DNA from 4 places in the Brevibacillus nigriterrae genome. Region 3 is predicted to be linked to each of the others. Evidence: riboswitches for the same ligand, from Rfam matches in the RefSeq annotation. Region 3 holds a riboswitch; each other region holds the start of a gene.
What was found. Region 3 has a riboswitch for cyclic di-GMP ahead of ACPW7N_RS02540 (GGDEF domain-containing protein). Riboswitches for the same ligand answer to the same signal wherever they lie in the genome.

Region 1 (8,103 bases), on a different contig from region 3:
TCGTGGAAAACATTCATCGCTGGTTACAAAAGGGAACGCACAGCCCCATGCAGGCAGCGATTTTAGCGGTGGATGAGGTAGGGAACCCAACGATTCTTGCTACCTTTACAGTCATTGCTACGCTGATGCCGATGGCTTTTGTCGGTGGATTGATGGGGCCATATATGGCGCCGATTCCGATTAATGCTTCTGTTGCGATGTTCTTCTCGCTGCTGGTAGCCTTTGTGGTCACCCCCTGGTTTGCCTATCGATACTTGCCTAAATCTAAGCATAAAAATACCCCGGCGGGTAATGGCGAGGAGATCCATTACGAAAAGCTGAAAGGCATTTCCAGATGGTATGCCATTACGATCCAGCACATGCTCAGAGATGCCAAGAAACGCTATCTTTTCCTGGCAGGAGTTGTGGTCGTCCTTCTTGGGTCATTTTCGTTCTTCTATACCAAGGCCGTCCCGATGAAAATGATGCCGTTTGACAATAAGAGCGAAATTCAGGTTGTCATTGATATGCCGGAGGGATCAACACTTGAGGAAACAGCAAAGGCGACGAAGGCCGTTGGCGATTATGTGTCCTCTGTCAATGAGGTGACCGACTATGAAATGTATATCGGTACTGCCTCTCCGTTCAATTTCAACGGATTGGTCCGGCATTATTATCAGCGCAAAGGTGACAATGTTGCAGACATTCAGATTAACCTGGTGAATAAGCATTTGCGTGAAGATCAAAGCCACGACATCGCCAAGCGCATTCGCCCGGAGATACAAAAAATCGCAAGTGCTTATCAGGCAAATGTAAAAGTCGTAGAGGTTCCTCCAGGGCCGCCAGTTTTGTCTACCATTGTCCTGGAAATCTACGGAAATGACAAACAAGAACAGCAAATGGTAGCCAAGCAGGCAGAACAGATTTTCCGTGAGACAGAAGGGGTAGTCGATGTTGACACCTACCAGGAAGCGGAACAAACCGAGTATCGCTTTACCATTAATGACAAGGCGAGACTGAACGGAATCAATGAGCAATCCATTGTAAAAACATTACAAACCATGCTGGATGGCGCCCAAATTGGACTTCTGCATCCGGCACATGAGCTGAATCCTGTCGTTATTAACGTGCAACCGTCTAAAGGTGATCGTTCTGGAATTGACAAGCTGACCAGCATACAGATTCCTACACAAGCGGGAACACAAATTTCTCTCGGAGAGATTGTTCATGTGGAAAAAGGCAGTGTGGAGCCTACTCTTTACCGCAAAAATTTGCAGAGCGTCACGTATGTTGTAGCCGATGTGGCGGGATTTGAGGAAAGTCCTGCTTATGCAATGGCGAAAATGTGGGATCGCATTGGGGAGATCAAGCCCCCTTCAGGTGTAACCATTGAGCAAAATCTGATCAATCAGCCATGGCTGGAAGATGGCGTCAGTGTGAAATGGGATGGAGAATGGCAGATTACGTATGAAGTATTCCGTGATTTGGGGATTGCTTTTGCGATTGCCATGGTCGTCATGTATCTCTTGATTGTAGGATGGTTCCAATCCTTCATTACACCGCTCATCATTATGTCACCAATCCCGCTTACCTTGATCGGCGTGATCCCGGGCCACTGGATGTTTGGCGCCTTTTTCACAGCCACATCCATGATTGGAGTGATCGCACTCGCCGGGATTATTGTCCGCAACTCGATTCTCCTGGTGGAATTCACCATCCAGAGACGGGAAGAAGGTGCTTCGCTCACGTGGGCAGTCATTGAAGCCGGAATCGTTCGTGCAAAGCCGATCATTCTTACCGCCGCCGCTGTTGTCGTAGGCGCTGTGGTCATCCTGTTCGACCCGATTTTCCAAGGCTTAGCCATCGCTTTGATGTTTGGCACAATCGCATCTACATTATTAACCCTGTTCATCATACCGATCATCTATGCGATGGTCGAAACCAAGAGAGCAAAGCTGAAAAACAAGCATGTCAATATCCAATGTGCTGACGATGTGATCGGCATGGGAAGAGGAAAGGATGAGGTGGAATGTTTGTAACAAACGGGAAAGGAAATATCATTCGTCTATTGGCAGGAATCTTTATTTTGCTCAGTCTGGCTCTAGCACAATGGGTGAGTCCGTACTGGCTGCTCTTTACTGCCTTTGTAGGGGTAAATCTGATTATTTCTTCGCTTACCGGGTTTTGTTTGCTGGAGAAGATATTGGTGAAGCTGGGGGTGAAGGAACAAGGTAGTAGTTCTTGTGGATTATAGAGGATACTTGCTTGTATTGACGTGAATTTTATATAGGAAAAGGGAATTACTTATTCTTGCAGGGGATTGCTGTTACTGGGCGATCCTTTTTGTTTTACTGTGTGAATTGTGCCAAAAGAAGTAAGGAGGTGTTAACATAGTCACATCCTTATTGATAAAAAAGTATTAAAATGAAAATCGACAAAATAATGAATTTATCCTAAAAGTATGTCGAAATATATCTTTTCTGCTACTATAGTATTAATGCATTTCTACATAATTCCTTATTTTACTTTATTATCCGCAGCTTCGATAAAGGCAAACCCATTGAAAGGTGGGGACGCAAAGCCACGGGTCTAATGCTCTACTGAGCAATGACAGCCGGGTTACCAAGCATCCAGAATCAACGTAAATTCATTTGGTAACGAAGGCTATTTCTTTTTGAGGTAGCCTTTTTTTATTTGTCATTTAAAGGGGGATTACATGAAAGTTACGGTTTCATTTAGTAGAAAAAGCACCAAAAGACTAGCAGTTCATTTTATGAAAGGGGAATGTATCCATAAATGATAAAACTAGTTATTCACATTCTATCTGCGTTGGCCCTTACTTTTGCAACACTGTTTATTCCTGCTTCCGGGGTCTATGCAGAGGAAAATCAGACTGAGGAAGTTGTACCGAGTCTGCCTCCCGAATCGGAGCTGCCTGATCTTTCTCCTGCCCCTCCGACCTGGAAGCCATCCCAAAAAAGTAGTGATTCTACCACATCACAACCTAGCTTTCATCTAAAAGCGCCTAGCATCTGGGTGAGCAGGATGGATGAAACAAGCGTTACGTTGAATTGGACTCGTGGAGCATATTTCTATGAACTGCAAAAGTGGGATGAATCAAGTGAGACATGGGAAACCATTTATCGTGGAGAAGTGGCAAATTTTACACTTTTCGATGTACCAAGAGATTCCTTTACTTTTTTCAGAGTTGCTGGTTGGGATGGCACTTGGTCACCATGGAGTTTCCAGTCGGGTTATCTAGCAACCTATAATTATGCCCGCTACAGTGGAACACAGAATACGGTAGAGCTGAATGCAATGAGTGATAATAATGTGTTGACCACGTCGAGTGGAAGTAATTTTGCTTATGTAAAATGGATAAACGAGAATTGGGTATCCGTATATGCCAGTGACGAACCTGTTTTTACAGATTCCGATACCCAATCAAATGAGGAAAGTTACTATGCGATGTTTGCGAGAAACAGTGGGGAATGGCGAGCATTGAACGGGTATGGATTTATTCGAGCGAATACCCCGCCTGCTAAGCCGGAAAATCTGAAGGTTAACTTGACATCCTCTTCGATTGAGCTGACTTGGAGCCCAGTAAGTGGAGAACCTTTGGATGATCCTTCCATCACCTATCATGTTTATCTCAATGAAAAGCCAGTTGGAAAGACAAAAGAAACCTCCTATACCTTTTCTGACCTTAATCTGGACGATGAAAATATCGTTGGTGTTTTGGCAGAGAACAGTTTGTACGCCAAAAGCGATTTAAGTACGGTAACTGGCACCACTTCCAATCTGAAAAAATATGAATACATCTATGAAGGAAACCGTCTGAAAAGAATTGTGGAGGATGGGGTCGACATTGTTGTGTTTGAGTATGACGAAAACGGAAATCTGACTGTGAAAAAAATCTTAAAGTAGCTTTTATTGAGGTGATGAAATGAAGTTTGCCAAAATAGCAAAAATTCTATTGAGTGTGTCGTTGCTATCTGCAATCTGTATTCCCAATCAAATATTTGCAGATACCACAAAAATTCAAGTGAAACCCGCTGCGGAATCGACCTCGTTTGATGTGCAGATCAGCGGCGAAGAAGGAAAAAAGCTTTGGAAAATATCAGATATTACGATCACTGCTGATGCCCCGGAAAAAACAGAAACAAGTATTCAAATAGACGATGGAGCAATCACTCCTTTTTCAAACAGTTATTCATACTCAGATGAAGGAAAACATACAGCAACCGTCTATTTAAAAGATGAAGAGGGAAAAGAACTCGGACAAGTCTCCAAAAAAATTAAAATTGATAAGACCAAGCCTGAATTAAAGGTACAAACGACTGGATTGGAAGGAGAAAATGGATGGCTTCGGTCAGATGTTGAGGTCTCTGTTGGAGCAGAAGATTTGATTTCGAAATTGGCCCGAGTAGATTTCGGATTCGATACACGAGAGCTGGAAACGTATATCGAGCCATTTTGGGTAAGAGAAGAAGGGACTCACTATATTGCGGCTGAAGCCGAAGATAACGCAGGAAATGTTGAAAAATTAGAACATCCCTTTTACATAGATAAGACCAAACCGGTCATATCGAATGTGTACCTGCAAAGAGAGTATTTCTGGGGGCAAGAATTTCCGATACGCTTTCAGACCTTTGATGCCATCTCTGGAGTCAGTTCTATTACTGCTACTATCAACGGCAAGAATGTAACAAATGGAAGCAATTATTTATTTACTGAGCCAGGATGGCATACATACCGAATTGAGGTAAAGGATACAGCAGGCTGGGCAGCTGTCTATGAAACCAGGTTCGAGGTATATATTCCTGCAAGAATCACCTTTCATCCAGACAGTTTACAGCTAGATCATGGATCGGGAATGGCAACCAATTTCATCGAGCTGCCTGCACCGTTTGAACCAGAGAGGATCAACTTTTCTACCGTACAGACAAACTCACAGATCGTGCATGTTCAGGATCCTCAATATGGATATGTGAAGAATCCGATCGGTGATGAAGACGAAAACGGAATTCGAGATATGATGCTCAAGTACGAAAGAGAAACACTGGTACCTGTCATTGTTCCGTATGGAAATGGGGATGACAAGTGGAGTCCAACCGTGATCACGATGTATGGCGAGTGGGGCGATTACCACTTTAAGGGTTACGATGATTTCCGTGTTTTGAATTCGGGTTATGTTCCACCACCACCGGATGTCACTCCGCCAGGTATTTCAATGGAACCACCAGATAACTCGACCAATGTATCGGTTAATGTTACACCTATCCTGACCTTTACTGAACCTGTTTTATCCAGTGGTGGGACGGAATTAAGCGATGAAGCAGTGGAGGAGATCATTCGTTTTACCAATCAACAAGGTGAGGAAATCCCATTCACGGCGAATTGGATGAAAAACACACCTTCTATCCAGGTAAATCCCAATGTACAGCTAGTAGGGGACACCACTTATACAATTGAATTTGCAGGACAATCCGTAATGGATGCAGCGTACAATCCTTATCTTTCTGTAACGGAAGCGGTTTATAACCAGAATAATGAATTCCGATCAAATTTTACTACGGAAAGTTATTCAATCGTTTTCCTTCCACCGCTGCCCATTCCAGTAATTGAAATTGAGGTAATCGATGAGGAGCCACCTCCGCTACCTCCGCCAACAAAACCAAAGGATGATCCACCAACAGTTTCAGTGAAACCTAGAGTTTTACCTTTGCCAGATTTGCCACCTTCCCTTCTAAATGAATGGCAAGTGTATCTGAATAATACGGTAGCCAGAGAAATAAGCATGTCTTCTGATCAGAATGTAATATCCAACGGGGTTAATCGGGCCATTGAAACGCTGGAAGCCTATCTTTCCGCTGGAAATGAAACTAGTACACTCTCTGCTAGCAGATTAAAGAAGAAAAAAGAGAGTGCGGGAGAAAGCTCATTAAACAAATTCGACGTACTCGATCATACCGTTAACTCCGTGATGAAGGAAGTTACGACAAAACTGGAAAACGGCGAAATCAGTCCAGAACAGGCAGCACAATACACAAGTCATTTATTACATGCCGGTTACGGAACGCTTATTGAAAAATTACCGGATGATTCGTCAGATGAATTTGATCAGACGATTGATTCATTTAACGCGCTACTGGACCAGGTAGTCAGTAAAATACAAGTCTTTGAAATCCCGGAAGGTTTGGCAAACGAGCTAGATAATTCCATTCATGGGCTTATTGCCAAGCAAAACAATTATGAGGTAGCGAATAAGGCAAGTATTTCCGATCTCGCCCAAAAAGTGAAAGAGACCAAAAAGAATCTGAAATCGTTACAGGATAAGTTAAGTCATGAAGTTTCAGCTATCAATGTCCCTTATATCCTGCCAGTTTATCTAAATGATAAGGAAGATACACAAGTTACCATTCAGCCGAAAGCTGTGAAAAGCATGATAGAAGCTAATTTCTCATTATCCATAGAAAATGGGCAAAAAGCAGGAATCATCATTCCCGCAGAGTGGTTAGATGAGACGGGAGCGAAAAAGTTACAAATCTCACTTAAAAAATCGAAAGACAGTAAGAAAAAGAATAACGAAAAGAATGAACAAGCTTATCAATACGAGGTAAAGGTAAACGGTAAATCAGTAACAGAAGTTGAGGATCAGGTGATTATCAAGTTGCCAGTTTCCTCAAGTAATGAAAGCGACCTAAAAGTGTATTACTTTGATGAAGAAACAGAGGAATGGACAGTAGTTACCGATGAAAATGGAGAAGCCATAACAGTGAACCAAACACATGACTACGTCAGTTTCTCCAGCAAACATATCGGTCTATTTAAAATTTCGGAGTAATGTAGCAGATGGATAAAGAGCTCTGCCTATCATTCTTCTTGTGGTAGGCAGGGTACAAAAAACAAAATAATAGGGGTTTTAAGATGAAGAAGATCCTAATGTATATGTTAGTCTCCATCGTTTTATTGACCAGTGTTGTTCCTGGTAATGTTTCCGCTAGCAGTGATGCGAATAAACAAACGGCAGCCAATCAAACCAAAAAGCCGAAAGATCCGAAGAGTACCATTGAATGGATCGTAGATGAACTTCCAGTGGAAGAACAAGAAGAAGACACGAGTGTGAAACCGGTCTTTTCAGATGACGAAATCTTGCAGATGGAATGGGACCAACTTCCGGTTAAGAACGTCCTGAAAATCAACCAATTGTATGATCGGAAAACCATTCAGATTTCCTCTTATTTCTACACGAACTTGAGAAGACTTCTGTCTAAAGATGAGATTAACGAAACACTCAACTGGAATGATGAATATGTCATGGAACAGATTCGTCAATTGCCAAACAATCAGTTTAATCATTTAACGAAGTATACACCTGTCATTTCGTGGATGCATAAGAAATGGAAGGACAAAAAGGATAAACCAAATAAACCGGATAAACCAGGCAATAAGCAACAGTTGGATGCAAGAACACAGTCTGTTCAAAGATCAATCTCTGAGCCAACGGAAACAAAATACACCATGAAAGATATGGAGTATCAGTATTTCAAAAGTAAAACGCTCAACCCGGTGGACGATTTATATCGGGGGGCAAATGTGGTTGAAAATGATATAGAACTTGATGGAAAACATGGTATGGATTTTGTGTTGCAGCGAAGATATCATACCCTGGATAGTTTTGTGAATAAACCTGCTACAAGTGATGAAGGGTCAAATTTTACTTGGAACGCTGAATTACCAAGTGATGGCGGTGATCATGATTTTGCAATTGGTTGGGATTTTAATATACCATCCATTGTCATGTCAACGGCTACGGTAGATACTTACCGATCAGAGGGTTCTCCCAACATAACTCCCTATGATACGTACCATACATCTATAGATAGAGCGAGAAGATATACGTTTAATTTAGAAGATGGAACGTCTCTGGAGTGGAGAGATGGCAAGTTTGACATTCCTGGAAAATGGGTCAACTATCCATATGCAGGGTTAGAATTCGAGCACGATTGCAATAACTGTTCCGCTTTTTTGACCCTGAATGGAGTGAAGTATGAGTTCACGGATGGCTTCGGAGACCCTTCATATACTCAAAAAGTAATTAAAACAAATATGTACGGTGAC
Region 2 (8,103 bases), on a different contig from region 3:
GCGAATAATGCTTCCCAACAGGATAATTCCACCAATGAGCAGTGAGAAAAGAACGATCCCAAACGATAGCAATGTAATTTTCCAGTGAATTTTTACGTTTTTAAACAGAGGAATGGCTCCCTTACTTGGAATGACTGCCGAGAATTTACGTCTTCTAAATATTGTGAAATAATAAAGAAAAATAATCAACTTCTAATAAACGGAGACACCACCCATGAAATCAAGTGTCGGCTTTAGCCTTTTTATCGTAGCGGTGCTATTGTTAGCGATTTTTATCGGATTTCAATCGAAGCTCGTTTCACCTGATTTACCGTATGATGATATCCAAAAAGGACTAAACCAAAAAATCATCATCAAGTTCAGCCATGTTGTAGCTGAAAATACACCCAAAGGCTTGGCGGTTGAGTATTTTGCCTCCAAAGTACATCAAAAAACAAATGGCAAAGTGGAAGTTCAGGTCTATCCCAACGCAACACTCTACACGGATATCAATGAGATGCAAGCTTTGCAACAAGGGGAAATTCAGATGATCGCCCCTGCCTTTTCCAATATCTCAACAATACTCCCCAGTTGGTTAGCATTGGACCTTCCGTTTGCATTTCCCAATCAACTTGCCGTAGACGAGTCTTTACAGGGAGAAGTAGGCCGAATGCTGTTTGATTCCCTGGAAGAAAAAGAGATGAAAGGTCTCGCATTTTGGAATAATGGCTTCAAACACGTAACAAGCAACCAACGCAGATTGTTAGTCCCTGATGATTTTAGTGGTCAAAGGTTCCGAATCATCCAAAGCGAGGTCTTGGAGGATCAATTCAACTCATTTCATGCAGAAGCTGTTTCCATTCCTTTTAACGAGGTGTATCGAAGTATCGAAAAAGGAATTGTAGACGGACAGGAAAACACCATTTCCAACATTTTTTCCAAACGACTCTACCGTGTACAAAAGTACATGACAATCAGCAACCACGGTTATCTTGGTTATGCCGTAATTATGAATAAAGACTTCTGGAACCAGCTCTCTCCTGACATTCAGTCGGTCTTACTGGAAGCCATTCAGGAAACTACCGAATGGAACAATAATCTGGCTATTAAAATGAACGATATCCAATTGAACCAGCTTCGCAATATGGCTGTGATGAAAATTGATGAGCTAACGGATGAGCAACGCTATCAATGGATTGTGGCCACTGATTCCTTGTACGATAAGTATGCCAACAAGATCGGGCCCGAGCTGGTAGCGAAAATCAAAGAGATCCGCATGAAGTATACTTTTCCTAAATATTGATCTATCCAGTTGATCTGACAGGCTCGGGGGTATCACACCCCGGGCTTTAGTTTTGGGCCCTACACGACGATGCTCAGGACGTGCGAGTGTCGACGATGCAACACGGATGTTGCGTTTAGTCGACCGCCAGCTATCTTCTTGTGTCGGGTGGTTTTTTTACGTGAACAAAAAGACCAAAAAGACCAATATGACCATATTATTTCAAATTATTCAAACAACTCTTACAATACAAACGTGAAGCGCTTACATTATGCAAATAAAATATCGTGAGAAGGATGTGAAAAGATGAAGCTCAACTTTCGTAATCTCACCGTCCAGGTAATCTTCGGTATCATTGTTGGTATTTTAGTCGGTCATTTCTTTCCTAAATTCGGGGCGGAATTGAAAGTACTGGCGGATGTCTTTATTAAACTGATTAAAATGGTAATTGGCCCAATCATTTTCTTTACGATTGTTAACGGAATCGCCAGTATGGGTGACGTGAAAAAGGTAGGGAAAATCGGCGGAAAAGCACTTCTCTACTTTGAGATCGTTACGACAGTCGCTTTGGCGATCGGGATCGTAGTCGTAAACTTCATTAAACCTGGAGTGGGGCTTGATACCAGCAATGTAAAAGGAGACGTCTCCAAATACACCAAAGCAGCGGAAGAAACCAGTCACGGGGCAATTGATTTTATTGTAAACATCGTACCTGACAACGTAATGGCTGCCTTTGCCAAAGGTGAACTGCTCCCGATTCTCTTCTTTGCGATCTTGTTCGGTTTTGCTTTGGCTACTATGGGATCTCACGGCAAGCCAGTCATTCATTTGTTTGAAAAGTTCACGAATGTATTCTTTGGAATCGTAAACATGATCATGAAGCTTTCTCCGATTGCAGCTTTCGGTGCCATGTCTTATACAATCGGTAAATTCGGGTTAGTTTCTCTCTTCTCCCTTGGTAAATTGATGGCTTCAGTTTACATTACGATGTTCCTGTTTATCGTACTTGTACTTGGCGGTATTGCAAAATACTATGGTTTCAGTATCTTTAGTTTCCTGCGCTACATTAAAGAGGAAATTCTTTTAGTGCTCGGTACGTCCTCTTCCGAATCAGCCTTGCCTCCCATCATGAAAAAACTGGAGCGCTACGGCTGTTCCAAATCTGTTGTTGGTCTGGTTATTCCTACGGGGTACTCCTTCAACCTGGATGGAACCTCGATCTACTTGTCGATGGCAGCAATCTTCATCGCCCAAGCTTACGGGATTGATTTAACAATCTGGCAAGAAATTACTCTCCTTGGAATTCTCATGTTAACTTCCAAAGGCGCTGCTGGTGTAACCGGTTCTGGATTTATCACACTTGCTGCAACGTTGGCCGCTTTCCCAATGATTCCTGTAGAAGGTATGGCATTGCTTCTCGGTGTTGACCGTTTCATGTCAGAAGCTCGTGCGATTACCAATATTATTGGAAATGGTGTCGCAACTGTTGTCGTCGCAAAAATGGAAAATGAATTTGATCCAAATCGCATCGTAGAAGAAGATACGGTTCATATCGAAGAAACAGTTGAAGCTCGTCCGGCAACTGCTTAGAATCATGAAGCAAATATAGAAAAACCAACAACGAGCCCTACTAATTGGTAGGGCTCCAATTTGTTACAAATATTAGGACTATTTTACTTGTTCTTGAAATTACTTCCTTCCTATTATATACTCGGTATCGTGTATATTCATACCTTATATAACCACGATAAAGGCAAACTCATTGAAAAATGAGGACGCAAAGCCAACGGGTCTAAGGTCTAGATGACTATGATAGCCGGGTTACCGAATGGCTGAAGAAGTATTACTTACTTCCTATACTTCGAGTATTGGGCTATTCTCATTCGTGGATAGCTCTTTTTATTTTTTCATACTTCAGGTAATTATGAAAGGAGTGTAAATTTGCTTGATCTTTTTAGACAAACCATACGCATCCCCCTTTTTAGCTGACACCTTAGCTAAGACTCAAGCACCTGTGTTCATTCAAAATGTTTCTGTTCCATCACAGTCCCGATTAAATGTTACTTCTCTTCCGGGCCTACTAGGACAGATAAGAGAGCAGAAGCATTATCCTTTGCTTACCACTTCTGAGAATGCCTTCGAGTTATTAGAGAAACATCTCCCTGATTCTCAACTGGTACGAAATATTTCTCTTTTCAAGAACAAAATAAACTTTCGCAAATGGATGAAACAGATTGACCCTTCGTTTTTCTTCCTAGAGCTTCCACTCCACGAATTATCTCAACTAGACCCAAAAGCTTTACCTTTCCCCGTGATTTTAAAACCAGCAGTTGGGTACGCCAGTTGGGGCGTGTATCGAATTACAAACGAACAGGAATGGTTTACAATTTGCGAACAGCTACATAACGAACTACTACTATCCGACTCTCTGTACTCCGGTGCCGTCTTTGACTCTACTACTTTCATTGTAGAAGAGTGGATTCAGGGAGACGAATATGCGATTGACGCCTATTTCGACTATTCAGGGGCTCCTGTAATTGTCAATGTATTCAAGCGCATGTTCTTGCATGAAAATGATACATCTGATCGGATTTACTTCACGAGCAAAGCAGTTCTGCAAGAATCAATTGATTCCATCAAAGCATTTCTTGAGACAATGGGATCAAAAGCAAATTTAGTCAACTTCCCTCTCCACCTCGAGGTACGGATCAAACGGAACGGCCAGATCGCCCCTATTGAAGTGAACCCGCTTCGGTTCGCAGGAATTGGTACGACTGAATTGGGCTATTTTGCTTATGGGGTTAATCCATATGAAGCATTTATTCAACAAGATGTACCTGATTGGGATAACATCCAGTCGACGATGGACGACTCAGTTTATTCTTTTTTCTGTGCCGACATCCCAACCACTATACATCCTGATTCCATCACTGAATTCAATGTAGAAGCCTTGAAGAAGCAGTTCTCTCATTTGCTGCATTCATACATGCCAAACGATCCCCGGACATTGGCTGTGCTTTTCTATCGAACCGATCGTCTGGAGGATAATCAAAAATATCTCGAACTAGATCTCTCCCAATACATAAAGCATTCCGAATCAATTGTTTCAAATATATAAAAGTAAAAAGATTTAAGATAAAGAGGAGAAAAAGAGATGAATTTCTTAAGAAAATCGATTCGGCGTCAATTGACAGCAATAGTCTTATTGCCTTTGCTTTTGTTTACGTTTGTCTTCATCACTGTTCTCTATGAAACCTCTATGAATTTGGTCAACAATCATGTCATCGTACAGTTTGAAAACCGTTTGGAATCCAATATGGAAAAACTGACCATTGAAGCCACGCCACAACTGATTGAAGAGGCTTTACAAAGCCGTTCGAAGTATGAACAGCTTTTTACCATTCTCACTAATTTCACCAAAAAATATGAGGGTATGCAGAATGCGTATGTTATCGCAAAGGTGGATGGAAAAGACGTTATCCTCGCATTAAGCAATGACGATATGTATATGAGTGAACTCCCCTTCACTCCGGAGCAAAATCAGGCTTTGGAAACAAAGCAGAGTGTGATGAGCAGCATCTATAAAGATGATTGGGGAGTTCATAAATCACTCTTCCTCCCTGTCTCTTCAAATACTGTTATTGGTATTGATATGGATGCCTCCTTTATTGAAAACCTGGAAAATTATATCTTGTGGTTGAGTGTTGGCTTTGTCGTAGCGGCTGTCATTATCGGTGCATTCTTATCGATCCTTTCGAAAAAAATGATCATCATCCCTGTTATTTCTCTTGCAGAACGAACCAAAATGCTAGCTCAGGGAGATTTAACTACCCCGATTACTACCGACCGGATCGATGAATTAGGTACGTTGAGTAATGGCTTCGAAGAGATGAGAAAGAAATTGCTACAGTTGATTTCGCTGATCCGTGATAATTCCGAAACCATTGATACGGTTAGTGATCATCTCTTACTCGCCTCGGTCAAATTAACAGATAGCTCTAAAATTACGACCATGTCTATTTCTGAAGAGGCCAAAGCAGCAGAAGAACGCTCCAATCACATCCAGGAAGTATTCAATATGGTGCAACAGGTCTCTGATTCTGTGTCGTTTGTAGACGATAAAGTGACCAATATGAATGAAGTATCTGAATCTGCACAGAACCTAGCAAAGAAAGGTAATCAGCAAGTTCAGGTGATCTCGTCCCAGATTACCGAGATTCAAAAATACGGTGAGATCAATTCCCACCAACTACGCAACCTCGGACAACGGACAAAAGAGATCTCAGATATTATTAATATCATCAGTAACATCGCATCCCATATAAACTTGCTTGCCCTCAATGCTTCGATTGAAGCAGCACGCGCTGGCGAACATGGCAAAGGGTTTGCCGTAGTAGCTCAGGAAGTGCAGAAGCTGGCAAAACAAACGAATGACTCCGTTGGACATATCGTTGACAACATTAAAGAAATCCTTGTTGAGACAGAAAAAGCATCCGAAACTACAGAACAAAGCTTCCAAGAAATCAACAAAGGTGTTGCCCTGATTATTGAAAACGGGCTTCTGTTTGAACAAATCTATCAGTCTGTTGATGAACTTACCAAAGGTGTCAATTGCATTGCTGACAGTACCTATAAAATCGCTTCCCTCTCAACCGATACTTTGTCAGCCGTTGAACAAATATCGGCTATTTCTGAAGAGAGTGTTGCGACAACACAAGAGATTGCCGCTTCTACAGAAGAACAGACACAATCCGTTGTTGAATTGCAAAAAATGAGCCAGGACTTGAAACAAATGTCCAAAGATTTATATGAGCTGGTACATTCATTCAAAGTATAGCGATCTCCATGAAAAACGCCCTCCGAATTGTCGGAAGGCGTTTTTCTTTTACTTCTCGTTGATCAGCTTCTCCAGTTCATTTAACGTTTCTTCAAACACTTTCATCGCTTGCTCAATCGGCTGTGCCGTAGACATATCGACACCAGCAGCTTTTAGTACTTCAATCGGAGGCGCAGAGTTACCTGCTGCCAAAAATTTATCACGGATACGATCAACAGCCGGCTTGCCTTCATCCAAAACCTGTTTTGCCAGGGCAACCGAAGCGGCAAAGCTGGTCGCATACTGGTAGACATAGAAGTTGTAGTAGAAATGGGGAATACGAGCCCACTCCATGGCAATCTCTTCGTCCGAGATCATCGTTTTGCCGTAATATTTCTTGTTGATATCCAGGTAGATTTTTTTCAATGCTTCTGCGTTCAGCGATTCTCCCGCCTGCTCTTTTTCATGAATCACCTTTTCGAACTCAGCGAACTGTGTTTGACGGAACAAGGTTGTACGGAAATTCTCCAGGTACTGATTGAGCAGGTACATTTTTTCTTCTTTGCTTTTGGCTTGGGCATACATGCTCTTGAAGAGAAGTGTCTCATTCATGGTGGATGCTACTTCTGCCGTAAAGATCGGATAGTTGGAAGAAATGTACGGTTGTTTTTTATTGGTATAGTAAGACTGCATCGCATGCCCCAGCTCATGGGCAATCGTTGAGACATCGTCTTGCGTACCTTGATAATTCAAGAGTACATACGGATGTGAATCATACGCCCCCCATTGATAAGCACCTGTCCGCTTATCGTCGGTAGAATAGACATCGACCCACCCTTTGTCAAATGCCTCTTTTAATACACTCGTATACTCATCGCCTAACGGTTTCAATCCGTCGAGAACCATTTTTTGCGCTTCTTCATACGGAATATAGCGGTCGTTTACCGGAACAATCGATGTGTAAATATCGTACATATGCAATTCTTTTACACCCAGCATTTTCTTCTTCAGTTCCATGTAGCGATGCAACAGTGGCAGGTTATCGTTTACCGTCTGGATCAGCTCATCGTACACCTGTACAGGTACATTGTTCGGATGCAAGCTGGCTTCCAAAGCACTGTCGTACTTGCGCGCCTTGGCATAAAAATTATCTGACTTCACTTTTCCAGCCAGTGTGGAAGCAAAGGAATCCTGGAAATCGCCAAGTGTTTTGTAATATGCCTGGAACGCAGCCCTTCGTACATTTTGATCCTTACTATCCATGTAAGAAATAAAGTTGGAACGGGTCAGTTGCACCTCTTCCCCTTTTTCATTCTTGATTTTTGGGAGTTTGACGTCTTTTGACACCATTTTAAAGATATCTTCCGGTGTTCCTGCCAATGGGCTTGACTGCGCCAACAATTCCTCCATCTCTTTGGATAAGGTGTGCGCCTTGGAACGAAGGATATCCTCAATAAACATTTTGTAAGGAGCAATGGACGGAGCGCTTAGTAAACGTTTCCATTTATCATCAGGAATCGCTGTTAATTCAGGAACCAGCCATGCTGTTTTTTCTCGGACTACCAAACTCATTTTGTCAGCACGATCAGATAATGCTTGCAACTCAGCATTCGAAGTATTTACATCCATGGACATTTTAGCATACACGTAGGCCTTATCATGCAGCCTCATCAATTCTGTGTACTTATCCAACGCTTGCGCCAGCATGGTATCTGATGTAGCCACTTTCCCTTGAAACTTTGCAAACTGGTTAGCCAACTCTTCTACTTTTTTCACATCCGTTTGCCAGGCAGATTGTGAAGAGTAGATATGATCCAGTTTCCATTTATACGTGTTAGGGATTTCCGTACGTGTTTTATAGGTTGGGGCTTGGTCGACCATCACAGCCGCCAACACTTTCGTCTGATATGGAATAAATGGAACTGATACCGTAGAAAGTGAAACAGCAATTGCAGTTAGTGAGAGAAATAGTTTCTTTTTCAATGAATGTCCCCCTTGTCTCCATGTTTCATGCTTCAAAACAGTT
Region 3 (8,103 bases):
GATTACAAGTATTCAATCAATGAACTATGAATCGCTACAAGAAGGAAACGCCCAGCAAAAGATGACATTAGAGAAAGTTTTGGAACAGGTCGATCAACGTGAAAAGGAAGCATTTCTTCAAGCACCAAGTCAAATGCAGGAAACGATTAAAGTAGCTTTTGATCATAATCGAGAACAGATTAAACAGTTGTGGCCAAGTATCAATGCTGAAATACGATCGGATATGGCAAAGGGATTTAGCTCAACTTTTCATTTGGTTAGTTTCTTACTTATTCCAAGCATATTCATCGCTTTCTTCTCGGATAAACGAAGACAAAAGGTCAATGGTGAAACCAAGAGAACGGAGGTCATCTCACATTAAATGTGGTATTGGACAAGAGGATTTAGATCAGTGCTTCTACCAGGTTAATTTGCATTTTTGATATGTGTTCATATCCCACCCCAATATTACTTAGGAGCTCAAACACCTCGTTTCGCATCAAGAAAATTCATTGCTCGGATTGCTTGAAACATATGTCCTTCAATGGCCAATAACCAAAATACGGAAATAAATTAAACATGAAACGACGCCAGGGCTGAAAGTCGTTAAAAGTTTATTCAAAGCTTGTGTTTACCGACGCGCAGAATGAATATGAGGAGAGTAAACAGATGGACGATTGGAATCGATCGAGGCGAGCCAAAAACGGCAAATTCCAGAACGAAATCCCAGTGATCGTGAAATTTAGGGCAGGAGACATTGTATCCATGCTTCGTGAATTCCTATCCGCTAAGACTCAGAGAAGGCCGAAGCAGCCGCTTCCTATCGTCCCCCTTCAGCGTGGCACGCTAAGCGACGGAAAAGACAAGATCTTTTGGTTCGGACATTCGGCGTCCTTGCTGCAGATTGGAGGCAAAACGATCCTGCTTGATCCGATGCTTGGCAAGAACCCGTCGCCGCTTCCTTTCTCCCGCAATCGCAGATTCAGCGTCAAGCTGCCAATTACTATTGAGGAACTTCCTCCGATCGATTTCGTTGTTCTGTCTCACGATCACCACGATCATCTGGATTCTTCCTCTATCCGTAAGCTTATTCCGAAAACTGGCACTTTCCTCGTTCCGCTCGGAGTCGGCAAGCGAATCCGGAAAAGAGGAGCGTCGCCCGATACCGTCATCGAGCTGGACTGGGGAGAAGAACGGATCGTTCAGGGCATTCGCTTCACTTGCACGCCCGCGAGACATTTCTCGGGAAGAGGGCTGTTCGATCAGGATTCCACCCTATGGTGCTCGTGGGTAATCAAGACAGAGAAGAGAAGTCTCTTCTACAGCGGGGACGGAGGTTACGGTCCTCACTTTAAGCGAATAGGTCGTCAGCACGGACCGTTCGAACTGGCCTTTATGGAATGCGGGCAATATATAGAATGCGGGCAATATTACAAGCGGTGGAGCGGCGTGCATATGCTTCCGGAGGAGACGGTACAAGCGCATCGTGACGTCCAGGGAGGAGTTCTGCTGCCCGTACACTGGGGGGGGTTCACTTTGGCGCTGCATGATTGGAACGAACCTCCAAGAAGGTTATCGGCCGCAGCCGAAGAGCAAAGCATCCCATACCATATTCCTAGAATCGGCGAAGCGATCTATCTGGATCAGATTCCGCTATCTCCACAGCGAGATTTTTGGTGGCAGGATCTGGGGAGAAGAGAATTTCCTATTTAATTACCATCTACTTTGCGGGTGGTGTCAGCTTCGCTGGTACTACCCCTAGTTGAACGGCTCTTTAGAATTATCTTCTGGCAACGGGTGAAAAACAAACCACACGGAATATGTGGTGCGGTTCTATAGTATGGAATTTCGATGTCACTCAAAATACGGATTTGTTTGTGGATTCCAATATGAAATGACGTTGTCGATCAGATATGAACGTATTTTCCACTCTTTGATCAAAAGGTAGATACCCTATCAGAAGCCAGTCATTCACCATTTGTTATTTAGGGACGGGATATTGATTATCAGCATCCCGTCCTTATTTTAACGTTTCAGACTGTTTCGGTAATGGGCAGAAGATCATTTACCGGATAAAGCGTTTTATGTAATTCTTCTCTAAAGTGATGGCACCATACATTTAAAAATGCTGTTCTCACCGTTTCTTCCCAGATTAGGCTTAGCTTCATGCCAAGCTGGTTGAACAATAAATGATAACCCCTATTTGTTGTCTTTACGCTCTCCATTTGTCTTTTTAATTCGGTCTGTTTACTTGTGTCCCAGCCCAATGCAATACATAACATAGCGCTAACCTCTGAAAATGCATCATAAATTGAATCATACACATGCTCTTCTGGAAAGTAGCCAGGTAATCTGAAGACCTTCTCTATTTCTGATTCAGACTGTGAGGAATCACCGTCAATCAAGCATATAGAAGGAGCCTTTCGTCCCGGATTTTGATTGTTAAATTTATTAATTTGGACAGCGTTTCCGTCTCCACCAATATAATGGACTTCAATTGATTGCAGGTCCGCACCATAATATCTCAGCATAGATTCAACCCACAGTTTGGTAAATTCGTCCTCAGTATAAATAATCAATCGAGTTTCCTGAGTGTGACGTAATTCTCTCAGCGAAGAAATTTTCAACCTGCCTTGAGTCAGCCTACCGTTTAATGAAGCCCATATAGCTTCTCCTGGTAAAGGCAGTAAGGCATAGTCAGAGTGGGTCGTAAAAATAGTTTGTATTCTTAGGCGGCTTGCAGCTTCAATAAGATATTCAACCAGTCGAACAGACGCTATTGGCTATGGGCTACGTCCTCCACAAATAAAAACATATGTTCTCTTAATGTTTACATTTTATACATTTTGAACAATATTCTCAATGTCTAAATATCGAATCTATCATATAAAAAATAGTGGATATATGCTCATAAATTGAACAAATTATCCACTATTTATTGTAGTCTAATTAAGAAAATACAGGCTGGTCTTTTTTTTCTCTTTTTGCTGAGTACATATGAGAGTCAGCAACATGGATGAGATCTTCCAATGTTGTTGCGTCGCTTGGGAAGACAGAAATCCCGATGGAGGCAGAAACAGTTGCCCGATACGATTTGGATAATTGCTGGAGCTGAAGCTGGATCACTGATTTGAGCTCCAACGCTTCTTCCAGTTCGGTTCTTGGCAAGATGAGGATAAATTCGTCACCGCCCCAGCGTGCTACCAATCCACCCTTCTTCACGCTTTGCTTCAGGATCGTTGCCACGTTTTTCAATACATAGTCTCCAAAAACATGCCCGAATTCATCGTTCAAAAGTTTGAAATTATTCAAATCCACGACAATCACGCATACCTTTTCATTATGGCGGATCATTTTCTTTAGCAGTTTGTCGATCGTAGATGAGATATACCGACGATTATAGACACTGGTCAATTCATCATTTTCAGCTATGTAAATGGTCTTATCAAATTTCCAGCCCAAAGCCCAGAAAATGGCTAGATAGAATAGATGGATTAAAAGAATGGTCACATTGAAATCGGGATAGTAGAAGGGTACATTCATACAGATAAAACTGAACAGCAATGCCGTTATTGTGATTCTTCCACTGTATTTCATTCTTTACATCACCCCATATAGTCAGGTAAATAGAAAAATGACTATTCAGTCGAAAGAATAGCCATCTCATGGTATGGGTCCATTCTTTTCGGAAACCCGGCGATCATAGGTATTAAATCATACACCCTTAGACCCGTAGCTTTGCGTCCCTCTTTTTCAAGAGGTTTGCCATTATCGAAGAATTGATATTGTAAAGACTTTGTTACCAATTATACACTATGTTAATATGGTATAAAAGAACTAAATCGGAAAATTGCTTTTTTTTGTAAAAAAAATTCTGATTCGTTTTTTATTATTACGATATGCACCTGACAGGCAAGCTATTCCAAATTTTTTCAATCGTGAACGAAATGTTATAAATAGATATCAAGAACCACTTCTTTTTACCTATTAGAATTGTTATAAATATCTTATGGTATGAATGGTAGGTTACGACCAGTATTTATGCTGGTCTTCCTTGTTTTAAGGCACATAAAGGTGGTTATTGACAATGGTTCAAAGAGACATCATGAGTGCGTTCAAAATTCGATCAATTAAACAGCAATTGCGGTTTCGGGTAAGTTTTCTCATCATTCTCATTGGACTATTAATTTTTATCCCTATCATTCTGATCGAACGTAATCACCACCAAGAAGAGTCAATGAAAAGGCTGGAGGAAGCGACAAAATATCAGAAGATGTACGTAGAAAAGTGGATTCAACAACGATCCGCAGAAGTTGCCATCATTGCAAGCATGCCAGCAACGGTTTTATTGGAAAAGGAGAGGATGCTTGCGAATTTCGATTCCTTTGTAAAAAAACAGAGTGAGTTTGATTCACTTGTCTATATTAACAAGGACGGGTTCACCGAAGTTGACACCAATTCTCCCCCGGGAATCAGTCTATCGGATCGGGACTATTTTCTAGAAGCCAAAAAAGGCAACAGCTTTATCACGGATGTACTGATAGGAAGAGCATCGGGGAAACCTCGCATTATTTTCTCATCCCCCGTTTTTACCCCTGACAAACAATTCAATGGAGTGGTTTTTGGTGCAGTCGATCTAACCACGATCAACCGATTAATGAAGAACTTCACGATTGGCAATTCGGGAGAAACCTACATTGTGAATCGGGAAGGAATCATGTTAACGGAATCAAGGTTTACACAAGAATTGATTTCAAAAGGACAAATACCCGATACGGCAAAGTTGAATTATCAAATAGATACAGAGATCATTCAAAACGCGCTTGCAGGAAAACACAAGTTGGATGGCTATGTGGATTATCGTGGTAATCAGGTTATTGGAACGTATCAATGGACGAATAACGGAAAGTGGATCATTTTAGCAGAAATTGATCAGGAAGAAGTAGAGGCGCCGTTTCGTTCCTTTTCGCTAATGATGATTTTTATCCTGCTATTCACGATGCTGGTTGGTCATTTTCTCATGATCCGATTATCATCCAAACTCACGGAGCCGATTCAGTCTTTGCTTGATGGAGTTAGAAACCTGCGCAAGGGCAATTATCAGAACATAATCGAAGAACATCATAAGTTTGGGGATGTCATTGAATTGCAGGAACTTTGTCAGACGTTCAATCAGATGGCAACGACTATTGACGAAAAAATTCAAACGACACAAAAAATCAAGAACCAGCTTGCCCTTATTTATCATTCGGTATCCGATCTGATCTCACTTTATGAAATCAAAAATCAATCTGAATTTTTTTGTCGATCAGTCAATCAAACCTACCTTACAGTTACAAGACAAGAAGAGAGTCAGGTGGTAGGAAAAGAGCTGAGCGAGTTGCTCACACCTGAAAAACTTTCATTCACCCTTAGTAAATTCAAGCAGGCGGTTGAGTTCGGGAGTATCGTGACGTATGAAGAAGTGGTTACTCTGCACAGAGGCGAACTCCTTGTGGAAAATACCATCCATCCCATTGTGGATGAGCGAGGGGAAGTTACCTTTCTGCTTGGCGTTGCCCGTGATATTACGGAACGGAAAAAAACGGAGCTATTACTAGAAGAGAGCAACCAACGGTACAAATCATTGTTTGATCATAATCCCAATGTGTGTTTTGCTTTGGACAAAACAGGGAATTTCATTAATGTAAATTACATGGCATCAGAGATATCCGGTTATCAGAAAGAAGAGCTGCTCTATCGTTCTTCTAGACACATCATTGTACCTGATGATCAGGCAAAAGCGTTATGTAATTTTACAGAAGTAATTGAGGGAGCATCAACCTATATTGAACTTAGGATTATGCATGCGGCTGGTCGTGTGGTTGAACTGGGTGTGACCGCCGTTCCAATAAAAGTGAGAGAACAGATTGTTGGAGCCATTGGTGTGGCAGAAGACATAACGGAGAAGAAAATGGCAGATGCAAGGATGAAAGAAGCAAATCAGATGCTGCAACGTTTATCGAAGCTGGATGGTTTGACTGAGATTGCAAACAGAAGGCACTTTGACGAAGTAATGGATATAGAATGGAATCGGTGTCGTAAAGAGTCGAAAGAGCTTTCATTAATCATGCTGGATATTGATTATTTCAAGCTATTCAACGATCAATATGGACATTTGGGCGGAGATGAATGCCTGAAACGAATCGCTCAATCAATCGAAGGAGCCCTGGATCGACCGAATGATTTGGCTGCCAGATACGGAGGCGAGGAGTTCGCAGTTATTCTTCCTGATACCGATATGGGGTCAGCTTTTTCGATCGCAGAAAAAATTAGAACAAATATTGAATTATTACAAATATCACATGCAGGTTCAAAAGTTAGTGATATCGTTACTATTAGTTTGGGAATCAGTACGGTCAAGCCTGAGCCTGGTATAGAAAGCAAACTTGTCATTGAACAGGCAGACTTTGCTCTATACCGAGCGAAAAAAGCAGGCTGCAACAGAGTCATGTATTATGAGCAACAGTAGAACTCAACGTTTCAACCTCGGGGGATGTCAGCAGATGGAAAGAGATGCAAACTTTTATCGTCTTATTGTAGAGAATTTGTCAGAGGGTTTGATAATCACAGATCAAACGGGAGAAATCCAGTTTGTTAACAATGCATTTACATATGTGACTGGCTATTCCTTTGAAGAACTGATCGGGCGGAATCCTCGGTTGCTCAAGTCTGGCTTACATGACAAGCAGTTCTATGAAGAAATGTGGAGCAGCCTGTTAGTCACGGGCAGGTGGGAAGGTGAAATCTGGAACAATCGGAAAAGTGGAGAGTTGTATCTGGAGTACCTGACCATCTGGGCTTATTACAATGAAAAAGGTAAAGTCACCAATTATGTGGGTCTTCTCTCTGATATTACGATCCATAGGAGAATTGAGGACTCGCTTTGGCAAAGTAACCATGTCTTGAAGTCATTAATCGAAGCGTCGCCGATCGGTATTGTAACACTCGACAAATCACGGAAAGTGACCATGTGGAATCCGGCAGCGGAAGAAATTTTTGGTTGGAAAAAACACGAAATTATGAATCGTCAGTACCCGATTATCCCAGAAGATCAAGCAGAGGAATTCGATAAGATTTTCGATGATGTGATCAACAAGAATAAAAAGTTTACTGGTCTGGAAGTCGAGCGGATTACCAAAGATGGCTTCAAAAAATGGGTAAGCCTGTCTACTTCAAAGCTGGTGGACGCAAGCAATAATATTGTTGGATTCATCGCTATGTTCAAGGATATAACGGAGAACAAACTGGCTGAAGAAAGAATCAATTTCCTCGCCTATCACGATGAGTTGACTCGATTGCCTAACCGGAGAGCGTTGCGAGATACGATCGATGATGCCATTGTTTCCTCCGGTGAAAAAGACTCTTCCTTTGCCATCATGTTTATTGACCTTGATCAATTCAAAAAAGTGAATGACTCGCTTGGGCATCAATACGGAGATAATTTGCTGATTTCACTTTCGAAGCGCATGTCCAATTGCTTGCGACCGATGGATGATCTGTTTCGTATTGGCGGAGATGAATTTGCTATTTTCCTGTACGGAGTGAAAACAGAGGAAGAAGTTTGTGATCTGGCCCAACAAATCATTGAATGTGTGGAAAGCCCCGTTATTTACGACGGATATGAGTTCCACATTTCCTGCAGTATCGGAATTGCCATGTATCCTACCGACGGAGAGGATACAGAGACGCTGTTGAAAAATGCGGATACGGCCATGTATCGGGTAAAGGACAGGGGGAGCCGCTTTCAATTCTATACGAAGAGTATGAATGAAAAAGCGCATGAGAAAATCATCTTCGAAAATGATTTGTATCGAGCGTTGGAACGCGACGAATTTATGATTTACTATCAACCGCAAATCCACGTCAAAACAGGAAAAGTTGTAGGGGCAGAAGCGTTGCTTCGCTGGAATCATCCCAAGTGGGGGCTTGTTTCGCCGGCTCAGTTTATACCGCTTGCAGAGGAGACAGGCTTAATCATCCCGATTGGCGAGTGGGTCATGCGAACCGCTTGCACACAGATGGTCGAGTGGAATTCAGGGCGAATCTCCGAGCCCCTCACGATCGCGGTGAACCTGTCTTCGC
Region 4 (8,103 bases), on a different contig from region 3:
GCGAATGACATTTTATTAATGCCGACCAGGTAAGGGACAACATGACGTACCACCGGAAAGAAGTAGCTAATGATCAACGATCGGCTTCCATATCGCTGTATTAACGCATTCCCTTTCTCCACATAGTTACTCATTTTCTTTTTCCGCATGATCGTTTGCAAGGCTGGCGCTCCAATGGTTCTCCCGATCACATATCCGATCGAAAGCCCGGTTACTACTCCCGCATAACACAACAAAAAAGAGGGGAGTGGTTCCAATATTCCTAACGTAGTGACAAACCCTCCACTCATCACTACGACTTCATCTGGAATGGGCATTCCCACAATTCCAAGCCAAAGTAAGAAGAATAGGGCCGCATATCCGTATTGCTCAATGCCCGAAAGTACAAATGCCATATCCATGAATACTTCATCCCCCCACTAGCTTATTTTCTTGCATGTATAGATAAAGGCTGGTGGAAGATTGAATGGGACAAACTCGATGGTCACTTCTTGAAAATGTTTCTCCAGCATCTTCTTCATCTGAAGCGAATATTGAAAAGCAATAAAAAGCCCGCCAGGTTTTAACGTACGAAGGCTAGCTTGCAAGATCCTCTCTCCCTCCGCTGGTGAGAAATTCGCAAACGGCAAGCCTGATATAATGCAATCGACTTGTTTGCAATTTCGTTCTTGGGTAAACTCTGCCAAATCTTCGGCCTCCGTACCGAAATGAAACGAAGGATATTGCCGTTTCAAAGCACTGCGCATTTCATCGTCTTTCTCAATGATTACTGCTGTTGTTGCTGTTTTTTTATGAAGACTGATATATTCTGTAAACACTCCTGTGCCAGCACCTAATTCAACAATGAGATCAATTTCATTCCAGTCAACGTTTTCAAACATTTTTTTGGTCAAAAAGGTTGAACTGGGTGTCACACTGCCAATTTGACCTGGTGATTGAAGAAACTTGGTCAAAAAGGTATAACGGCTATTTGCTGCACTTAACAAGTTACTGCACCCCCAAAAGCTGGATAAGAAAAAGATAAATTCATTGCCTTCATTATCGTGGAATAATGGCGATCCAAAAACGAGCGTGCGCCGGATTATGCACTTGACTGTTGGCGGAGGATCCATCAGACCCAAGACGGATATATTGCCGCTAGTTCCTTCCGGCAGTAAATGAAAAAGAGCCTACCAATAAGGTAGACTCTTTTGAGTAGACTCTATTTATTTCCGTTGTATATTGCGTTTGGCAAACTGCTTTAATTCCCACAACAATTCTGATTCGATCGATTTATCTACATCAAATTGAACTCCGTAAGCAAAGTCCTTGCCACTTGGTTTCTTCCACACAATGTCACCAATCAGGTTTAACTGCTTGTCAATTAGTACAAATGAAAGCAAAATGCGAATTTTTGCTTTATCACTTGGAAGGTCTTGTTTGCATTCAAACTTGGCACCATGAAGGCTTATATCGTGAAGGAAGACGTGCTCTTCCATTTGAATATCATTCACGCCGTTTATTTCAACAATTGTGGACTTCGCATCTAATGGATTATTGAACACCATGCGGAACATCTCTTTGCGTTTATATTCCACAAATACTCCCTCCATCCATGTAACGGTCCACCTCTGATCGAACTAAACGTGTCTGGCAGCATGATTTAATGCTTCTGCAGATGAAGAAACCTTGATCGTCGCTGAACCAATTTCTTCGATGACAAAGACTAATTGTCCGATCTGTTCTTCGACATTCTGAATATCTGCAATACTGCTTCCCATAGACTTTACAATCTGATCAAAAGCTTCCTTCGTTGCTTTCGATTCAACCTGCCCTGTCTCAACCAAAGTCTGAACCTCTTTAATCGATTCTACTACTTCTTCTGAGAATTTGCTAGATTGAGCGATAAGCTCAGTAATCTGTTTGATGGAATGTTTGGTTTGCTCCGAAAGCTTGCGAACTTCACCGGCAACAACCGAGAAGCCACGGCCATGTTCACCTGCACGGGCCGCCTCGATTGCTGAGTTCAAAGCAAGGAGGTTTGTTTGCTCGGCAATATCCTGAACTAATCCGATGACATGGCGAATTTGATTGGAGGATTCATTTAGCTTGATGACAGTCTCTTCCATCTGCTGGGTGCTTGTGAAAATCTCTTCGATCCGCTTCTCCAAATAATTCAGGCGATCTTGTCCTTTGTAGGCGAGTTCCTGACTATCTTTTGATTTTAATGCACTTTGGCGAAATTGATGATTTACCTCGTTGCTATTCGCCACAAGCTGTTCAACCGAAGCACTTGTCTGTTCTGTTAGCGCTGCCAATTCTTCGCTTAAGGAAAGAACCTTGCTCTTTAATTCTTCTTTTACCTTTTCATATTGCATTTCTTGTTGGCGCATATTTTCCTTTTCGTACGCTTCCAACACAAGCTGTTGCTCGAAATTGAGGATTTTGGTAACAACCTTGGTAATCCGGATCATTTCTTCGCTATCTGTAATATTCTGATGAACAATATCTACTAATGTATTCTGCAAATTCTGAAATGCACCCATATACCACTTGGGAGCAAGCCCGATGTGTACATGTCGTTCGGCTACACGAATACGGCGTTGGAGGAACTCCTTGTCGATACGCCCGTTAAACATCTCAATGACATGATTTTGCAGAGTAACTTTCAGTTTATCAATGGTACTGTGTCGCTGAATAATTTGCTTCAAGAGTTCTACTTCCAATACCGATTGGTAAAAGCTTGATACGATTGCGTCCACATTTGTACGAATCAACGATTGAATGGATTTAGCAATTTGAATTTCCTCTTCAGTAAGCTGGATCATTTTCATTTGCAAATGTGTTTCGCTTCCTGGGGCTATGTTTACGGTTACTTTTTCGCTTTTCGCCTTATCAATCCATCTCTTTTGCGACTCTTGTTTCGAACCGAATGCTCTGGAGAAAAAATTCATAGTCGCGTCCCTCTCTTTGGTCGGTTGCACTACTAGCTCCAAATCATCCAAGTGCCCATATAGAGATGATTCTTCAAAGCTCCCATTTGATAAAAATATTTGTAAGAATGGCATTTTTCAACATTGTTATATTGGTAATATTTAATATATATACATTCTTAGCAATTTACAAGTAATTTCTACAAATTTCGACTCTTTTTTATGCATTTTTTGTATATATTTCCATTAAAAATGCCGACTCAATGGCCGGCTTGGTCAATACCTTAATACTCATCAATTCGAATCGTAGCATTGTACCCATTTCGCAAGGCTGCGATGGCTTCATCAACCGAAGCTGTTAGTGGGAAGAGCAGGTTCAGCTTGGAGATCATGAACAGCTCACGGATGATTTCGTCCTGGATAACGATGGCAATCTTTTGGATTCCAACTAACTTGGCGAAGTTAATTAATACCCCGAAACCGGTGCTGTCAATAAATTGCAACTCTGTCAAATCAATTATGAATCCATCTGCTTGACCAATAAATTCTTTCAGCTTGTTTTTGACCGAGTTGGTACTTCCGAATAACAGTTTTCCTTTTATACTGATTTTTTGATAACCGTTACCATTTTGAACCTGTATCTCCACAGGAGTGGAATTGTTGGACAAGTTATTCATTTTTGCGTCACCCGCTTTCTCAAACCCATAATAAACCGACCATCTTCCGCATGGTCATGCCAGACATCATCAACTAAATGACGCATGAACAAAATTCCTCTACCGTCCTCTTCCCAAATCAGGTCCTCCATACATCGCTCTTCCAGTTTTTTTTGTACTTCAAGCGGCAATCCGCCTGCAGAATCGATGATTTTGATTTCTATCTCTTCTTGTTTCACATCTATTTTCAATGATATATTTTGCTCTCTATACGCCTCGCCGTGACAACGTTTCATTGCTTCCACTGAATTAATGATTGCCTCATGAGCAGCAAGAACGAGCCTTTTGGTCTCTACTTGATTTACCCTCATGACTGTCCATTCACAAATTTGATCAAGAAACTCTACCATCTCTACTGTCGCAGGACACTCTATTTGAACATGTATCACGAGCTACCTCCCCCAAAAAATTGTTAGTGTGTCTCACCTGGCATACACACCGATACCACACAAATATCGTCTTTAGTCGTCAAGTCAGTTGTTTTCGCATCAAGCAGTCGGTCGAATAACGATTGGTGGCCTTCAAGGCTATAAGCAATAATCATGCGCTCAAGCTTTTCTCTACTATTCGCAGGTGATGGTCCGTAAGCTGCCAATAATCCGTCTGTATACAATAATAGATTACATGTTTCTTGGTAGGTCAGCTTGCCTTTTTGAAACGGGAAGGAGTCGAGAACCCCTAACGGAATGTTCCCTACATCTAAAAGTTTCAGCTCTCCCTTCTGGTGAAGATAGCCTGTTGGATGCCCTGCATTCACATATTCAATTGTTTTTTGCTTTGTATCGATCACTACATACAAACCAGTGACAAAAGTGACCATCGGTTGTTCTTCGTCTGCGAAAAGGGTAAGCATATGTGAATTCAATTCTTCCATTACCTTTCCAGGATCAGTCACACGGGTGATCAAGCCCCGAAGCAAGGCACGGATGGACATAATCACAAGTGATGCTGACACACCATGCCCCATCACATCAAGTATGATGATTCCATACCGATGCTCATCGATTGGATACCAGCTATACATATCACCAGACAACTGTTCAGAAGGCTGATACCTGGCTTCAATTGAGATATCTGCATTTTGCAGGGGCGGGGTCAACACACTTCGCTGGACTTTCTTGGCTAATTCCAGTTCATGCAAAATCTTTTCCTCCGCCAGTTTGCGAGCAGTGATGTCCTGTTTGATGGTTACATATTGATAAGGGCGTTTTTCTTCATTTAAAAAAGGAACAATCGTTGTTTCCACCCAGAAAATCGAACCATCTTTGGCTCTGTTCTGGATCTCACCTTTCCACACGATCCCTTGCGTAATTACTTTACTTACTTGCCCAAAAAAATCAGGCGCATTCTCTTCCGTATCGATAATCGAGTAATGTTGTCCAATCAGCTCATCTCTCGTATATTTGGACAACCTGCAAAAATTATCGTTAACGTACGTAATTATGGCGTTTTCATTTGTAATAGAGACCAACGCAGATTCGTCCAAAGCCAGTTTCAGATCAGCAAGCTCCATCAACGTTTGCTTTAAGATCATTTCCTGGCGAATATGTTCCGTTATATCCTTGGCCACCACGAATGCACCCGTGATTTGATCGTCTACAAATATCGGTGACGTTTTCACGAGTAGATCAACTTTATAGCCCGCTTTATGTGTGATTTTCGTGTGGAATTCTTGCGTCTCTCCGTTCATCGTATTCGCAAAATATTCCATAATTGTCTTTACACGCTCATCGCTCATAATGGCGAAAATCGCTTTTCCAATCAGCTCTTCAGGTGAGTACCCGATGATTCTCTCAACGGCGGGATTTACACTCGTAAAAACCCCTGCCGAATCAATCGAAAATATAGCATCCCGATTCTGCTCAAATAGTGATTTATACCGCTGCACACTCTCTTCCAAAAGAAAATCCATTTGTTGCTTTTTTTCCTCAAGCTCACAAACCAGGAGACGTCCATATTCCTGAAGCATCTGATACTCCTTTTCCTTCATTTCTCTTTGTCGTGTATCAAACAGGCAGAGTGATCCTATATGCACAGAATGTTTCGTAGTTAAAGGAACTGATAATTGAAATGGATAATCCGACAAATTTTGACGTTTTTCTCCTTTTTCAGAAACAACTACTGTCTTCCCTTCGAAAAATAGAGAGACTGAGCAATACGCAACATTCATGGAATCCACAATCAATGAAACAATCCGATCAATCGTCTGACAAGGGTATAAGGTATTGCGAAAGAGCGATAAATCCACAAGTGGCCTCCCTTCCCGATAAGCGCTTACAACCTTGCTAAGCTTACCAAAATGATACCTAGCAAAATTTAAAAGGACAATACAGGCTATTTGTCAAATTTATTACTTTTTTATAGGAAACGCTTACAAAAATTCGGAAATATGTTACATTATCTGTCATAATATTCTTTTTTTCTACATTTATTTTCACACTAAGGGAGTGCCTGCTGTATGTCATACAAGAATTTCTCGATCGGCTTTAAGCTAAGTGCCATCGTCTTTATAATCAGTCTCTTTTCACTGGTCGGCGTATCTTGGCTTGTCTACGATCAGGCAAAAGGGTCTATGTTTCAGTTATCCTCTGAAACAATCAAAGCGATTGCTTATAATAAATCAAGACAACTGGATATGGCAATCGAAAAGGAAATTTCCCAGCTTGCGGCCATTGCTACAAATGTGCATATCATCGAAGGGACAAGCGCTGAGAAAAAAACGGAATTGGAGCGAGTTTCCCAACAGGTCAGCAATTATGATAAATTATTCTTTGCAACGCCAGAAGGAACTGTGGTCGCAGCATATCCTCTGGCAACCAGTCAACCATCCATCTCCCAAATGGAATATTTCCAATCCGCTCTCAAAGGCACTGCGGGAATATCGGAACTTTCTTTATCTCCTGAATCAGGTAAGCTGGTATACACCATTGCTGTGCCGGTGATGGATGCCAGCAAGCATGTCATTGGTATCATCGGCGCTGAAATGAACGAGGAAACATTGACTACCGTATTACAGACAGATGTTCTGGGAGATACGGGAGAAGCCTATCTGACCGATCATACAGGACTGATGCTTACACAAAGCAAATTCAACCCGGCAACAGCATTCTCTACCAGCGTCGCCAAGGAAATGGCAGATTCTCTTCAATCCGATCATATGAATCCTGTCATGTACCAAAATCATATGGGAGTGCCAACTGTTGGTGTCGCCAAAAAACTATCTTCCCTGAATGGATATCTCGTGGTCGAAAAGAAACAGGAAGTTGTGAATACGGCAGCTTCTCAACTGCTTACATTCATGGGATTTACCCTGGCCGGAGCATTAATTGTGATTACTGCTGTCATATTTATCTCCATGCGGCTGTCACTGCAACCACTGATTCGCCTGGTCGGTTTGGCCAGGCAGTTGGGAGCAGGTGATTTGACCGTCCATGTTCCCATTCAGAATAAGGATGAAATCGGAAAACTGTCAGAAGCGTTCAATCAAATGCAGGAGTCGATTCTGGCTACCATCACCCAGACCAAACATGCTTCTGAACTGGTCGTGACGACAGCCGAACAACTATCAGAGGCCGCTACGATAACTGGTGATTCATCTACACAGGTTGCGGTAACTATCAGTGATATTGCTGCTGGTTCTGGTAAACAAACAGAGCAAGCGTCACAAATGCTCTTATTAATGAAAGATACAGAGAAACAGGTGGAACAGGCCAATCAAAAAGCAGAGCTGACAGCAAAAAATGCCTTACTCTCCGCCAAGGTCGCTCACGAAGGTCAAGCTGCGATCCAAACAGCAATTGACCATCTGACAACAGTAACTAAAACCGTAACATATGCGACAGATTCTATACACAAGTTGGGAAAACGATCTACTGAAATAGGCGGAATCATCACGACAATAGCGCAAATCGCCAGGCAGACCAACTTGCTCGCTTTAAACGCTGCCATAGAAGCAGCAAGGGCAGGAGAACAGGGAAAAGGATTTGCTGTCGTCGCAACCGAAGTACGCAAATTGGCTGAGGAAGCCAGCAAATCGACCGAGCAAATCACTGAGCTTATTCTCGATATTCAGGCTGAGACTTCCGTAACCGTCCGAACTATGGAAAGCAACCTGGAAGCAATCGAAAAACAGGTTGACATCATTAAAATGGGCGAAGAATCCCTTGCCCGCATTGTTCAACAAGTCGATAGTACCAAACAAAACACAGTCGAGGTACAACAAAATTTGCATCAATTGCAAGAGGTTTCTGAGCAGGTGCTTCAATCGGTCAACCAGATCACACAAATTATCGAGCATTCAGCAAGTGCTACTCAGGAAGTTGCTGCTGCCGCAGAAGAACAGACAGCAACAGTAGAAGAAATCGTCGCCAGCATCGAGCAATTAACGGATTTGTCCAAGACGCTGCAGGAGCAAATATCCAAATTTAAAATTGTTGAAGCGTAAAAGATCGAAAAAAAACGAACTGGTTTTTCCT

Region 1: it holds a riboswitch for cyclic di-GMP, as region 3 does, so the genes downstream of both, ACPW7N_RS04195 (fibronectin type III domain-containing protein) here and ACPW7N_RS02540 (GGDEF domain-containing protein) in region 3, are expected to answer to the same signal.
Region 2: it holds a riboswitch for cyclic di-GMP, as region 3 does, so the genes downstream of both, ACPW7N_RS13480 (ATP-grasp domain-containing protein) here and ACPW7N_RS02540 (GGDEF domain-containing protein) in region 3, are expected to answer to the same signal.
Region 4: it holds a riboswitch for cyclic di-GMP, as region 3 does, so the genes downstream of both, ACPW7N_RS15515 (protoglobin domain-containing protein) here and ACPW7N_RS02540 (GGDEF domain-containing protein) in region 3, are expected to answer to the same signal.

The regions. Positions count from the first base shown of each region.
Region 1 is NZ_JBNCMT010000004.1:52,170-60,272, reverse strand. Features, by position in the region: gene ACPW7N_RS04205 (efflux RND transporter permease subunit) at 1-2,018, shown strand, start outside; gene ACPW7N_RS04200 (YgaP family membrane protein) at 2,009-2,233, shown strand; cyclic di-GMP riboswitch class I at 2,520-2,606, shown strand; gene ACPW7N_RS04195 (fibronectin type III domain-containing protein) at 2,776-3,906, shown strand; gene ACPW7N_RS04190 (Ig-like domain-containing domain) at 3,926-6,826, shown strand; gene ACPW7N_RS04185 (RHS repeat domain-containing protein) at 7,078-8,103, shown strand, end outside.
Region 2 is NZ_JBNCMT010000016.1:72,071-80,173, forward strand. Features, by position in the region: gene ACPW7N_RS13465 (ATP-binding protein) at 1-108, opposite strand, end outside; gene ACPW7N_RS13470 (DctP family TRAP transporter solute-binding subunit) at 215-1,282, shown strand; gene ACPW7N_RS13475 (dicarboxylate/amino acid:cation symporter) at 1,568-2,851, shown strand; cyclic di-GMP riboswitch class I at 3,004-3,090, shown strand; gene ACPW7N_RS13480 (ATP-grasp domain-containing protein) at 3,207-4,379, shown strand; gene ACPW7N_RS13485 (methyl-accepting chemotaxis protein) at 4,416-6,098, shown strand; gene pepF (oligoendopeptidase F) at 6,147-8,060, opposite strand.
Region 3 is NZ_JBNCMT010000002.1:163,555-171,657, reverse strand. Features, by position in the region: gene ACPW7N_RS02555 (MFS transporter) at 1-361, shown strand, start outside; gene ACPW7N_RS02550 (MBL fold metallo-hydrolase) at 649-1,692, shown strand; gene ACPW7N_RS02545 (hypothetical protein) at 2,013-2,558, opposite strand; gene ACPW7N_RS02540 (GGDEF domain-containing protein) at 2,929-3,576, opposite strand; cyclic di-GMP riboswitch class I at 3,664-3,756, opposite strand; gene ACPW7N_RS02535 (diguanylate cyclase) at 4,067-6,490, shown strand; gene ACPW7N_RS02530 (sensor domain-containing protein) at 6,525-8,103, shown strand, end outside.
Region 4 is NZ_JBNCMT010000020.1:27,764-35,866, reverse strand. Features, by position in the region: gene ACPW7N_RS15530 (DedA family protein) at 1-401, opposite strand, end outside; gene ACPW7N_RS15525 (class I SAM-dependent methyltransferase) at 420-986, opposite strand; gene ACPW7N_RS15520 (PilZ domain-containing protein) at 1,206-1,577, opposite strand; gene ACPW7N_RS15515 (protoglobin domain-containing protein) at 1,620-2,933, opposite strand; cyclic di-GMP riboswitch class II at 2,944-3,026, opposite strand; gene ACPW7N_RS15510 (STAS domain-containing protein) at 3,197-3,589, opposite strand; gene ACPW7N_RS15505 (ATP-binding protein) at 3,586-4,017, opposite strand; gene ACPW7N_RS15500 (SpoIIE family protein phosphatase) at 4,041-5,876, opposite strand; gene ACPW7N_RS15495 (methyl-accepting chemotaxis protein) at 6,087-8,072, shown strand.